Regions from separate parts of the Photobacterium sp. DNB23_23_1 genome, predicted to be linked through region 1. Evidence: predicted binding sites of a transcription regulator. Region 1 holds the regulator's gene; the other holds the start of a gene.
What was found. The regulator CRP, encoded in region 1, controls carbon source genes, mostly activating them, when cyclic AMP is high. The targets are predictions, from matches to a motif close to TGTGANNNNNNTCACA.
Positions count from the first base shown of each region.

Region 1 (6,988 bases):
TGATGGAACCGCTGCAGGGCGAGGGCGGGATTGTGTCGCCGACACCGGAATTTATCCAAGGTGTTCGTGAACTGTGCGACAAACACAACGCTTTGTTGATTTTCGATGAAGTACAAACCGGTAACGGTCGTACTGGGGATTTCTATGCCTATCAAGGGCTGGGAGTCATACCGGACATTCTCAGTACAGCCAAATCCCTTGGTGGCGGTTTCCCTATCGGCGCCATGCTGACCACCACTGAGTTGGCTGTACACCTCAAAGTCGGGACTCATGGCTCGACCTATGGCGGTAACCCATTGGCTTGTGCCGTAGCCGAAGCGGTGGTCAGTGAAGTGACCAAGCCGGAAGTGCTGGCGGGCGTCAAGCAGCGCGAGCAATGGTTCCGCGAAGCACTTGAAGCGATCAATGCCAAGTATCCGGTCTTTGCCGAAGTCCGCGGTAAGGGCCTGCTATTGGGGGCTGCGCTCAATGATGAGTGGCAGGGGCGAGCAAGAGATATCTTGGTCGCTGCCGGTGAAGAAGGGCTGATGGTGCTGATTGCTGGTGCCAACGTGGTGCGCTTTACCCCGTCTTTGGTGATCGGTAAGGCTGACATTGACGAGGGGATGGCTCGACTGGAGCGCGCTATTGCCAAAATCTATTCATAGCTAGTTTTAACCGGTTGCGGCTGGCAGGAGCTTGGCCGCAGCTTACGGCCTCGTGCTGGTATTCTCATTAGTTGGCAGCATTGCTGCAGCTTGCATCAGGAGGGAGTTCGATGCTGGTTATACGTCCTATTACTGCCGCGGATCTACCGGCATTGCTACAGTGTGCGGAAGAGTCGGGCCATGGTTTTACCTCGCTGCCGGTTAACGAGGAGATCCTCGCTAACCGAATCCAACATTCCGAAGAGAGCTTTGCCAAAATGGTTACCGAGCCAGGCTCGGAAGGTTATCTGATGGTAGCGGAAGATACCGAGACCGGGGAAATTGCAGGGACGACGGCGATCGAAGCCGCTATTGGGTTGGATAACCCTTTCTATACCTACCACCTGAGTACCGTGGTGCATTCATCACGCCGCCTCAATGTTCACAATGTGGTGAAAGTGCTGACTTTTGGCAATGACTACACGGGGGTGAGCGAGCTGTGTACCCTGTTTTTACGCCCCGAGTGGCGCGAAGGTCTCAATGGTCGTCTGCTATCCAAATGCCGCTTTCTGATGATGGCTGAACACCCAGAGCGATTTGATAACACGGTGATTGCCGAGATGCGCGGGGTATCCGACGAAGAGGGGAACTCCCCATTCTGGGAGTGGCTCAAAGAGCATTTTTTCTCGATCGATTTCACCTTGGCCGATTACCTGACCGGTATCGGTAAAAAGGGTTTTATTGCTGATTTGATGCCCAAGCTGCCGATCTACGTTAACTTGCTGAGTCAGGAAGCCCAAGCGGTGATTGGGCAGGTACACGAGAAAACCCGCCCGGCACTTCGCTTGTTGGAGAAGGAAGGTTTCACCTGCCGCGGTTATGTCGATATTTTCGATGCTGGCCCGACGGTAGAGTGTGATGTGAAAAATATCGAGTCAGTACGCCACTCACAGGTGTGCCGGGTTGAGATCGGTCAACCAGCGGCCCAGACCGATTGTATCGTCAGCAATTCCTCATTTACCCATTTCCGTGCCGTTGTCGATAAGGTCGACGTACTGGATGGTACGGCGTTGATGAGTGCAGCAGCGGCTAAGGCACTGGACGTTAAACAAGGGGATCAGGTTCGCCTGATCGTCCAATAAAGGAGAAGAACATGACCCAATGGATTGCAGGTCGCTGGCAAGACGGCGAAGGGCAGACGATGCAGTCGCTTAATCCGTTCACCAGTGAAGTGGTATGGCAGGGCAAATCGGCGACAGCAGAGCAGGTTGAGACGGCTGTCACTGCCGCCAGGGCAGCATTGGCAAGCTGGCGTAACACGACTCTGACTGAGCGCCAGGCCATTGTCGAGCGCTTTGCCGAGTTGGTCAAAGCCCACAGTGAAGCGATTGCGGTGGTTATTGCGGAGGAAACGGGTAAGCCCTTGTGGGAAACCCGCACCGAAGCCGGTGCAATGGTGGGCAAGATTGCCATATCGCTGCGTGCCTACCATGAGCGTACTGGCGAGAAACAAAAAGACGTTGCTGGCACTCAGGCAGTGCTGCGTCACCGTCCTTTGGGCGTCATGGCTGTGTTTGGGCCATATAACTTCCCGGGACACTTACCCAATGGTCATATTGTCCCGGCTTTGCTGGCTGGGAATACCGTGGTGTTCAAACCGTCAGATCTTACTCCAAAGGTGGCTGAAGAGTGCATGAAATTATGGCAGCAGGCAGGGTTGCCTGATGGCGTGATTAACTTGGTACAGGGCGCACGGGCAACCGGTGAAGCGCTAGCTGGGGCCAAGGGTATTGATGGGCTGCTGTTTACCGGCAGTGCCAACACCGGCCACTTGTTGCACCGTCAGTTTGCCGGCCAGCCAGGCAAGATGCTGGCACTGGAAATGGGCGGTAATAACCCGATGGTGATCTCTCGCCACTATGGCGAGCTGGATGCAACTGTCTACACTATAATTCAGTCTGCTTTTATCAGCGCTGGACAGCGTTGCACCTGTGCCCGCAGGCTCTATCTGCCACATGGTGCGGAAGGCGACCGCATCCTGGCACGCTTGCTGGAGCTAACCCGTCAGATCCGTGTCGGTGGTCAGTTCGATGAGCCTGCACCGTTTATGGGGGCGCAAGTCTCGGTCCAGGCGGCTGACAACATTATTCAGGCCCAATCACAATTGGTTGAGCTGGGCGGTGAGCTGTTGCTGCCCGCGACCCGTGGCCAGGGAGCGATTGTCACTCCGGGGATCGTCGAGGTCAGCCAGGTGGCCGAGTTACCGGATGAAGAATACTTTGGTCCGCTTTTGCAGGTTGCCCGTTACAGCGAATTGGGTGAGGCGGTGGAAAAGGCCAATGATACCCGCTATGGCTTATCTGCAGGGTTGGTTTCGACCGATGACAGTGAGTGGCAGTATTTCATCGAACATATCCGTGCCGGGATTGTTAACCGCAATCGTCAGTTAACCGGGGCGAGTGGTGATGCGCCATTTGGTGGACCAGGGGCATCAGGTAACCTGCGGCCAAGCGCGTATTACGCGGCAGACTACTGTGCATACCCAATGGCATCGATGGAAGGTGAGCGGCCTGAGCTACCCGCTCAGCTTTCACCGGGTATTACGCTTTAATGCCGCCAATCATTCACCAGTAAAGAGGATAGCGAGCACATGGAAAGGGTAGAGCAACTATTTGCCGGGTTATGGCAGGATTATATCCAGCGCCTATGCCCATCAGCCGCTCAGGTTCATGATCTGCTGACCGAAGAAGAGCCGCTGCTCAATGATCATATTGCGCTGCGAACATTTAACCTGCCTAAGGTCGGGCTTGATCGACTGGCGGCGCCGTTCATTGCCATTGGCTACAAGCCGTGTGGCCGCTATCATTTCGAAACCAAGAAGTTATATGCCGAGCATTTCGAGCATCCCAACCCATTGGCACCCAAAGTGTTTATCAGTGAGTTGATGGTGGGGCAGTTTAGCTCGCTGTTGCAGCAGACGGTCAGGGAACTGGTCGATCAGGTGCCAGAGCAAGCCATGCGAGATCCGGCCTTTCTCTATAGCGGGCGGTTATGGGGTTTGGACTACGCGACTTATGAGTTGCTGGCGGCAGAAAGCGAATATGCTGGATGGCTAGCTGCCCATGGTTTTGGGGCCAACCACTTTACCGTTAGCCTGAACCAGCTTGAGCAGTTTACCGAGGTGGCTGAGGTCAATCACTTGCTGCGCCACAACGGGTTTGAGATCAACAGCGCTGGCGGTGATGTTAAAGGTAGCCCTGAGGTGATGCTTGAACAGTCATCGACTATGGCCGACAGGGTCGAGGTTGGGTTTTTGGATGGCGTTTATAGCATACCGGGCGGGTTCTATGAGTTTGCCAAGCGCTACCCGAAAGAGGACGGTGAGTTATATACCGGTTTTGTCGAGGCGTCGGCAGATAAGATCTTCGAGAGCACGGACGCCAACTAAATCAGGGTAACCTGCCTGAAACCGGTTATCTAATTCTGCATATTCCAAGCGCCTGTGGCTCATGTGGTCACAGGTGTTTCATGTGTCTGGATTTAGTGCTTGAGGCTATCGAGTGGATACCCCTGCTGGGACTCCGGTGTCTGGCGTTTCACCTTCTCATGTTGTTCAAGGTAGTGGCGGCTGTCACTGAAGCCTGTCATCTCAACGGTATCGGGCAGCGGCGAAATGACTCCGCGCTCGGTGTGGTGGGAGCGATGTGGTGAGAAGCGTTCGATGTCCATACCGGTATTCCATTACAGGTGATGAGGATTAATATGCACAATGTAGCATTAAGTCGCGTAGATACAAGCACAAAAAGAGTGATGGGGTAGACAGTAATGTCCTGTAAGTATGAAAGTGGGTGCGATGGGCAATAAAAAAAGCCGCATAGTGCGGCTTTTTGAGTTTTTGCTAGTAAACCGGGTTGTTTAGCGTGTGCCGTAAACAACGATAGTTTTACCATGGGCAGAAATCAGGTTCTGCTCTTCTAGCATCTTCAATATACGACCAACAGTCTCACGGGAACAGCCAACGATCTGGCCGATTTCCTGACGGGTGATCTTGATTTGCATGCCGTCTGGGTGAGTCATTGCATCTGGCTGTTTAGCCAGGTTCAATAGTGTCTGAGCGATACGGCCTGTTACATCCAGGAATGCCAAGTCACCGACTTTCTGGCTAGTCACCTGAAGGCGGCTGGCCATCTGCGCAGAAAGGCGCATTAGGATGTCTGGGTTAACTTGAATTAGCTGGCGGAATTTCTTGAAAGAAATTTCTGCAACTTCGCAAGGGGTCTTAGCTCGAACCCATGCAGTACGCTCTTGGCCTTCTTCGAATAGGCCTAACTCACCGATGAAGTCACCTTGGTTTAGGTAAGACAGGATCATTTCCTTACCTTCTTCATCCTTGATCAGGACCGCAACAGAACCTTTTACGATGTAATAGAGCGTTTCCGCTTTTTCTCCCGCATGAATCAAAGTACTCTTTGAAGGGTATTTATGAATGTGGCAATGGGAAAGAAACCACTCTAGAGTTGGATCTGTTTGAGGTTTACCTGGAACCATATTACTAACTTCCTCTGCGTTTGTTGCCCAACAACGACGTCCATTAAAAATGTGGCTGGGCCTAACCATAATTAGTTCGTCGTTTAGGATATTCAGTCAACCGCTGGGCTGCAAGCTCACGTGAATAATTAGTTCAGATTTTATCTTTTTTCGGCGCGCTTTTCTTGATATTGATCTATGTGAAATGGCCATTTTGTAGTCATAAGTGTGCACATGATCACACCGTTGCTAGATTGTGCCAAAACCCCCTATAAGTTGTAAGGAGAAACCAATGCAATCACGAGTGAAATGGGTCGAAAATATGACCTTCCTAGGGCAGTCAAATTCAGGTCACAGCGTGGTGATGGATGGCAATGGTGGCGAAAAAGCGCCGAGCCCAATGGAGCTGGTACTGATGGCTGCGGGTGGGTGTAGTTCGGTGGACGTGGTGGATGGGCTCAAATCTGCCGGGCAGAAAATTACGGCTTGCGAAGCGCAAATCAACTCGGTTCGTCGTGAGCTGGCTCCTCGTATTTTTACCACTGCGAACCTGCATTTTGTGGTGACAGGTGAAAATTTGGATGAAGCCGTTGTAGCCAAAACCGTGGCCGACTCGTTGGAAAAATACTGTTCTGTTTGCCTGATGTTGGGTGAAGGGGTAGAGATGACCCACTCGTACGAGGTGGTGGAAGCGTAACCTCGCAGTAAGGGATGGCGATGGGCGAGAGGATAATCACGCCTATCACAGCTCTTAACCTATTTTTCCCGTATCAATCAGCTGCTGGATCAGCGGCCGCATGATCAGCTCCATCGCAAAGCTCATTTTACCGCCGGGCACCACTAGGGTGTTGTGGCGCGACATAAACGATCCTTGGATCATCGACAGCAGGTAGGGGAAATCAACCTTCTTGATCCCGCGGAACCGGATCACCACAAAGCTTTCGTCCAGGCTTGGAATTGCCTTGGCACTGAACGGGTTGGAGGTATCGACCGTTGGTACCCGCTGGAAGTTGATGTGGGTGCGGGAGAACTGCGGGGTGATGTAATTGAGGTAGTCATCCATCGAGCGGACAATCGACTCCATCACCGCTTCGCGGGAATGACCACGATCACGGGTATCCCTGACGATTTTCTGGATCCATTCCAAGTTGACGATCGGTACCATGCCGATCAGCAAATCAACGTGCTGGGCGGCATTGACCTCGCCATCGACCACACCGCCGTGTAGACCTTCATAGAACAGCAGGTCAGTATTTTCAGGTAGAGTTTGCCAAGGTGTGAAAGTACCGGGCATTAGGTTGTACGGCACGGCTTCGTCGAAGGTGTGCAGGTAGCGACGGAACTGGCCGCTACCGTCTTCACCGTATTGGCGAAAAAACGTTTCCAACAACGGGAAGTCGTTAGCTTGGGGGCCGAAATAACTGATATGACGGCCTTGCTCTTTGGCTTTGCGGATTTCGGCGTCCATTTCTGGTCGGGAAAATCGATGGAAACTGTCGCCTTCAAGCCAAGCAGCATTGATGTTCATCATATTGAACATCTTACGGAATGCTTCGGAGGTGGTAGATGTACCTGCCCCCGAGGACCCTGTTACTGCAATAATCGGATGTTTTGCAGACATGACAAACCCTGTCGTTAACATTAACGGAGAGAGTTATTAACAGGGCTGGGCGTTAAGGTCAAGCCGGGATGTCAAAAATGCCGGGTCTACAAAGCTTATACCGGGTAGTTTACCCGAGTTGGCGCTTGGCTTTGATGTCGATGGTCTCATGCAGCTCGGAGTAAACAATCACCGCCTCCCCTTTTTCCAACTGCTGGCGTACCCGACCAACCTT
Region 1 is NZ_JBNNXT010000003.1:184,942-191,929, forward strand. It holds gene ACVA53_RS03780 (aspartate aminotransferase family protein) at 1-647, shown strand, start outside; gene astA (arginine N-succinyltransferase) at 758-1,768, shown strand; gene astD (succinylglutamate-semialdehyde dehydrogenase) at 1,780-3,237, shown strand; gene ACVA53_RS03795 (2-oxoadipate dioxygenase/decarboxylase family protein) at 3,277-4,074, shown strand; gene ACVA53_RS03800 (hypothetical protein) at 4,167-4,355, opposite strand; gene crp (cAMP-activated global transcriptional regulator CRP) at 4,542-5,174, opposite strand; gene ACVA53_RS03810 (OsmC family protein) at 5,446-5,850, shown strand; gene ACVA53_RS03815 (phosphoribulokinase) at 5,905-6,774, opposite strand; gene ACVA53_RS03820 (YheU family protein) at 6,884-6,988, opposite strand, start outside.

Region 2 (6,988 bases), on a different contig from region 1:
CTCTTCTCCCTCAGCAGGTGGTGTGGGCGGTGGCGGCTCAACAGGCACAACATCAGGCACTTGGCTCGCATCGATCAAGGTGACGATGTCACTCCAGATCTCTCCTTCATCACTGCCATAGTTCAAAGTCTCATCGGTTTCCCAGCGGGTCTGGTGGTTAAAGGCTTTGACCGCCAATTTCAAACCGTCGGTATCGGTGATTTGGATCCGTTCGTTCATCGAGCCGTCTACGGCTTCATAGTACAGAGTTCCGTCGTCTTCTATTTTCCAGCGAATGGCGAAGTTGAAACCACAGCCACTTCCATCAACATAACTTCCCTCGAAAAAATCACCATCAAAGTCATCGCTTAATTTTAGGTAACGAGCGGTATTTTCATTACTGTGATTTCCAGTATCACCTCCACTGTCACTAGCAAAAGTCAGGGCTTTATCATCGCTGTTGTTACCAGTCTGGCCAACCAACAGCGCTTCAGTGAAAACAGGGTCGCGACCAAACCAGATTTGTTTACATTGCTGAACTTGGTTGTTGTAGTTGCTTAAGCTTTCCTTGACCGTTGGTGTCGTGGTTTCTGGATCCCAACCGGAGTCACCATCAAGGCATGCCGCTAATGAATCAGGTGCATACTCACGGGCCATCAAGCTGGAAATTTGTGCTTCTTGCCCCTGTTGGCTGAATACCTTAATCGCGAGTAGGTTTTGCTGGTAGTCGTAATTTGTCAGAGACCAGAAATCGAATTCGTCTTCGAGGTTGGTGTTACCAACAAGCTTTAAGTAACCGTCTTCCGTCAGTGACCATGCACGTGATCCGGATTCTTCGTTGGTATTGCGGTAGTGATCCCAGCTGTTGTCACCACGGAGAATGTGGGCGCTGATTTCCCCATCATCACTGATTTGTACCAAGGTCTTATCGACCAAATCATTAACAGATTGAGTGGTGAACCGTTCATCACCGCCACACTCGGTAACCGCATTGAGAAATAGCCCCTCATTGGCTAACTCAGTGTTCCCGAAAGCACACTCGCCAAAGGGTGGCAAGTTATCGCGGGTTGCAGCCGCAAAGATCTGTGCTTTGGCGTCATTGTCGAATCCTGAGAAGTTAAACTCTGCTAATTCAAGAAGTACTTCACCTATATTGACAAAGCCTCGGTCCTCAACAAGGAATAGGTTACGACCATTGAAGGCGTAGTCATCGGAGAGCTGTCTAACAATATCGGGGATATCAAAACGTATAACAGATTTGCCAGCTATAGTGGTTGGCGCCCATACACTGGTATCTTGGATTGTCCATTCGTTAGCAGCAATGCGGCTCCAGTAGCGGACGGTGAAGAAATCATCGTCGATAAATTCTGCTACGATATTGTCACTGAGTTTGAAGCCATTGACTTGTTCGATGGTTATTCCAACATCAAACAAAGAGGTTTTGATATCTTCCAAACTGGTATAGGCGGCTTCTGGTGTTAGGATAGGAGAAACCCGGCAGGTATCTTGATCGTTGGTATTATCGCACAATAAATAAGTTTCGCTTTCTGGTCGCCATGTGAAATAGAAGCCAGAAGAGCCTTCAGTAAAGGTTGTGTCATCGGGTATATAGCGGGTCAGGTAATGGTTGTCCTTGCTGGAAAGAAAGTCGTGCATTTTCTTGCCAGATAGTGAGTAAACCTTGGCTTCCAAGGTGACGCCTCTTTCATCAGAGAGGTTAAGGGCGGCATCTGTCAGTAGGGCATTACGGTCGGTAGCAAATTGTACCTTGAGGTACTCAAACAGCCCCATCCAGCCTTGATCTGTTAATACTTGAGATTTGACATCTTCGGTGCCAAAGCTCGTTGAATTACTCAGGTAGGTGAACATTTCGGTGAGGGTGATATCGTCACTGCCCCTTTTATCCCAATTGTACTCAGTGACGGTGGTTTCGTTGCCGTCATAAGACGTGTTGTCGGCAAAAATCCCTTTACCGTCGTTACCTTCCGTTGTGCTTATTTCCCAGTAACCATCATTTAAGATAGCCAGTATATTGGCGATGGCTGCTGACTGTTCGGTAAAGAATCGCTCCAGCCTGCCTTCGGTCATGGTTTGCACTATGGTGAGGCTCATAAGATCTTTGAGTGATAGACCTTGAACGCCGATTTTAGGGAAGAGCGTGTCACGAATATCAATGGCGATCTTGTTGATGTCTTCAAGGGCGAGGGCGACAGCCCCTTGCGCACCAGATTCAAATACATCATTGAATACTCCCCAGTTTTCGTCTGCAGCCACACGCTGAGCTAGAGCATAGTAGGTGAGCGATAATTCTAGGGATACAGCGAGTCGTTCGGCGGCCAGTGGTGTCATAAATAAGCCATCTGGTAAATTTTCACCGAGCGTAAACTCAGGTACACCGTCGAGGTCAACTAATAGCACCGCATTGATTCTGGCTCGGGTTCCAGCATCAAGCTCGTAGATCCCGTCGCCTTTTGCTTCGAGCCGGGTAATTTCAATTGATTCAAAGACTTTACCTTTGTCATCTAGCCATACAGCGGCAAAGTTCTGTTCGGTAAGGTCTTTCACAGCATTGGCATAAGCCGGCTGAATAAAAGAAAAACGTTGTTGGTTGGCAAGAAGCATACCATCAGGAGCATCGACAGACACCGTGAAGGTTGTCGAAACAGGCACTGGAGTACCCGCGGCAGGCTCGGTTGTGTCACTGCCGCCTCCGCAGGCCGCAAGCAGCAGACTGCTGATAAACAGCAGGGTATATCCCATATAACTGCGCATATTAAATTCCCCAAGAGGTCATGAATCTTTTGTTGGTATTTGTTTTCTGCTGAGTATAGATAGGACAAAAAGGTGCAAAGTTAAGAAAGAAGATGGGTCTCGGATATAGGGCGGCTGTCCTGAAAATAAGACTGCCGCTCAAGGTCTGCTGAAATGCGAGGAAGTGTCAGGTTAGTTATGCAATAGCCAAATACTTGTGGGTTTGGATCGATAGGCGCCAGTTGCGTTTGATACAGGTATCGATGCACAACTCTGTCGCTCTTGGCTTCTGGCTAATCGGCTGCAGTGCGATTTCAACCTCGGTTTTGAGTTGCTTGCCGGCAAGCAACTCATCAAGTTGTTCGATATCTTTTTGGGTACCGACTGGGTGCTTGATCTCATCGGCTCGCCCAAGCGCACTCGCAAGTACTGGCAGCTTGGCCTTCATGTTAATCTTTGGAGACACGGTAACCCAGGTGTTTGGTGTTGCCTGTATTTCGGATGTGCCGCTGGTTTCAATCTGGCAACGGAAGCCGACCTGTTCCAGCGCGGTGGTTAGTGGCAGTAAGTCATAGATACAAGGCTCACCACCAGTAATAACTACGTGCTTGGCGGTGTATTGTTGCTCAGTGAGCAAATTAACGATGCCTTGAGCATCTAGCTCTGTCCAAATAGGTGAATCACCTGTCTTAGCCATGACGTCGACGACAGAGCCGTGATCTTGAGGTTCGGCGCTCCAAGTTTGTTTGGTGTCACACCAGGCACAGCCGACAGGGCAGATTTGGAGCCTGACAAAAATGGCTGGCACACCAGTAAATACGCCTTCGCCTTGGATAGTTTCAAAGACTTCGTTAATTTTGTACACCGTTAACCTCATGGTGGGGGATTTTTGCGACCGGCGATTATCGCAAAATTGCAGCAGGCTGTCTTTAAATAGGTTAATTTTTGCAGTTAAAAAAAAGGAAATATTTTTGCGGTATAATGAGAGCCAGGGCAAGAATTGCGGTGTTTTTCATGATTCGATGTGACCATTGTCACGTACTCAACATAATCGGCTTCACAATTACTTCGCAAAGTAAAAAAATTAAAATGTAATATTAAACAATGACAGATTTTATCGGGAGTTTAGGCATGTATGTCGCTCAGCCAGGTCATATTGACCATATCAAAAGAAATAATGCCGGCAGCGTTTACAAGCTTATTGACTTGTTTGGCCCAATCTCCCGCATTGAGCTTTCCAAACGTAGCCAATTAGCGCCTGCAAGTATAACAAAAATCACTCGTGAATTGATTGAAGCTCACCTGATCAAAGAAACGGCGATCCAAGAGTCGTCCAGTCGAGGCCGGCCTGCTGTAGGCTTGGTGCCGTCCAATGAAGGTTGGCAGTTTATGTCTCTTCGTTTAGGACGGGGTTACCTAACTATTGCGCTACATGAGTTGGGAGGAGATATCTTGGTTGAAGAGCGTCAAGATATAGATGTACTTCATCAAGATGAAGTAATGAAAAAGCTCATCGCTGAAATTCATACCTTTTTCGCCAACCATGTGAGTGAACTTGATCGCATTACTGCTATCGCGGTGACCTTACCGGGGTTGGTTAACTCTTCGACCGGTACAATTATTCAGATGCCGCATTATGATGTTCATAACCTTGAACTCGGGCCAGCGATACATCAAGCGACGGGGTTACCAGTATTTATCGGTAATGACACCCGCTCGTGGGCACTTGCTGAGAAATTGTTTGGTAATTCGCGTGATGTCGCCAATTCCATTTTGGTTTCTATTCATCACGGCGTAGGTGCAGGGATTGTACTTGATAATGTGGTATTGAAAGGAAGGATCGGTAATGTCGGCGAACTTGGCCATATTCAAATTAAGCCTTACGGTAAACGCTGTTACTGCGGTAACCATGGCTGTTTGGAAACGGTAGCGAGCCTGAAGGCCGTTATCGAGCAAGTTGAGCAGCGTTTGCGTGAGGGCCACCCTTCATCACTGCACGGCAAGACTCTGACAATTGAACGTATCTGTGATGCTGCGATGGCAGGAGATACTTTGGCAAGGCAGGTGATAGTTGAATTGGGGCATCATTTAGGGCAGGCCATTGCCATTATGGTGAATTTGTTTAACCCGGAGAAGATCCTTCTCGGCGGTGAATTCAACCGGGCAAAAGATATTCTTTATCCGGCGATTATGGAGTGCGTCCGTAATCAGTCATTACCAGTTTACAATCGTGATTTAGTTATCGAGCAAAGCTCGTTTTATACCCAGGCGACCATGCCAGGTGCGGCTTTAGTCAAACAGGCGATGTACGATGGTCACTTATTGATGAAGTTGATTGAAGGTTAACGGCTTCGACGCGAAGTCATCATGTCTTTGTAAAACTTTCACATCCACAGACATGAGCTTGCATATTATTATTGCCTAACACTCTCTTTTAAGTTGATCGTCAATGACATTGTGCAGAAACGAAAGTGCTGCACGGTGGTCATTGCGACTCATAAACCACTGCTTCTGGTTGGTTTCCAGAGGCAACAATTCAAGCCAGCGTTGGCACACCCAAGTCATGTCATTGTAATCCGGCAACGGATAATTCTCTGCATGTTCGGGGTATTCTTCAAATAGTGCTTTTAAGCTATTGGATATGTCTCGGTCAACGAATTTAATTTGACTTGGCGTCCAGTTGGACATTGATGTGACATCGCCAAACCGCAATCCGTCTTCCTCTTGCCAATGCTTATTGATTACGAATTTTTCCACACCTCTAATGGTAATGCCCAGTAGGCCATCAGGGAGTTTTTCGAAATCCGTTATGATCACTCGGGTTCCGAAATGGCACAGAGAGTCTCCATCTTTCATACAGAGGCCGAAACCGTTGCCGTCACCCATAGCTAGTTTGACTAACCGGGTATAGCGAGGTTCGACAATCCTCAGTTTACTTATCCCACCAGGTAGTAGGTATATCTGTAACGGAAATAGTGGTAATTGCATAGTTCTAGCCTTACTGACGTTATTCATTATAAATACGAGCCAACCATAAGTTGGGATTGCTATAACGTTCAGGAAAAGTATAAGCAGACAATCATTAGAAGTTGTCTGCTTTTCGATACTACTTAAGTGCTAGCTTGATCGCCGAAGTGAGTTGGCTAAGTTGTTGTTGGTTAATGATAAATGGAGGCATTATGTAGACAAGTGTGCCAAAAGGGCGAATCCAGACGCCACTGTCTACAAACGTTTCCTGAATCTTGGCCATATCGACAGGCTCATAAAGCTCAACAACACCGATAGCCCCCAGCCAACGAACAGTCTTGACTTTGGCCAGTTTTTCAATCTCTGGCAACGACTCAGATAATTGTTTTTCAATGTTTTTTACTTGATCATGCCAATGGCCTTGGGCGAGGATATCCAAGCTGGCGTTGGCGACCGCACAGGCCAGCGGGTTACCCATGAATGTTGGTCCGTGCATGAAACACCCGGCTTCTCCGCTGCATACCGTATTTGCGACATGGGTACTGGCGAGGGTGGCGGAAAGTGTCATGTAGCCTCCGGTTAATGCCTTGCCAACACACATAATGTCGGGACTGATACCGGCATGTTCACAAGCAAATAATTTTCCTGTACGCCCAAAACCGGTCGCAATTTCGTCAGCGATAAGCAAGATCCCGTATTTGTCGCATAATTGACGTACCCGCTTGAGGAAGGTTGGATGATAGATCCGCATCCCACCCGCGCCCTGAACGATAGGCTCGATAATGACGGCAGCAACCTCCTTCTGATGTCGTTCTAGTTGATAGCGGAAATCGTCAATATCCGATTCTTGCCATGGTTCGAAAAACCCACATTTCGGTGATTGGACAAAAATATGCTCAGGCAAGAATCCTTTGTACAGGCTGTGCATAGAGTTGTCAGGGTCGGTGACTGACATCGCGGCAAAGGTGTCACCATGGTAGCCGTGCTTGACGGTGAGGAATTTCGGCCGGCGTTCACCTTTGGCATGCCAATATTGCAACGCCATCTTTAGGGACACTTCCACCGCGACAGAACCAGAGTCAGCCAGAAAAACATGCTGGAGAGGCTCCGGTGTGATCTCAACCAGTTTGCGGCAGAGCTCCACTGCAGGCTGGTGAGTAATGCCACCAAACATAACGTGTGACATCTTGTCGAGCTGGGCTTTGGCTGCTTCTGTCAGAGTTGGGTGGTTATAGCCATGGATTGTTGACCACCATGACGACATCCCGTCAATAATTTCCCTGCCGTCCTC
Region 2 is NZ_JBNNXT010000006.1:13,204-20,191, reverse strand. It holds gene ACVA53_RS05665 (hydrogenase expression protein HypA) at 1-2,751, opposite strand, end outside; gene queE (7-carboxy-7-deazaguanine synthase QueE) at 2,927-3,607, opposite strand; gene mlc (sugar metabolism global transcriptional regulator Mlc) at 3,862-5,076, shown strand; gene ACVA53_RS05650 (LON peptidase substrate-binding domain-containing protein) at 5,152-5,718, opposite strand; gene bioA (adenosylmethionine--8-amino-7-oxononanoate transaminase) at 5,837-6,988, opposite strand, start outside.
Region 2: a site for CRP is predicted at 3,754-3,769, ahead of mlc (sugar metabolism global transcriptional regulator Mlc). Genes of this name have one in related genera too.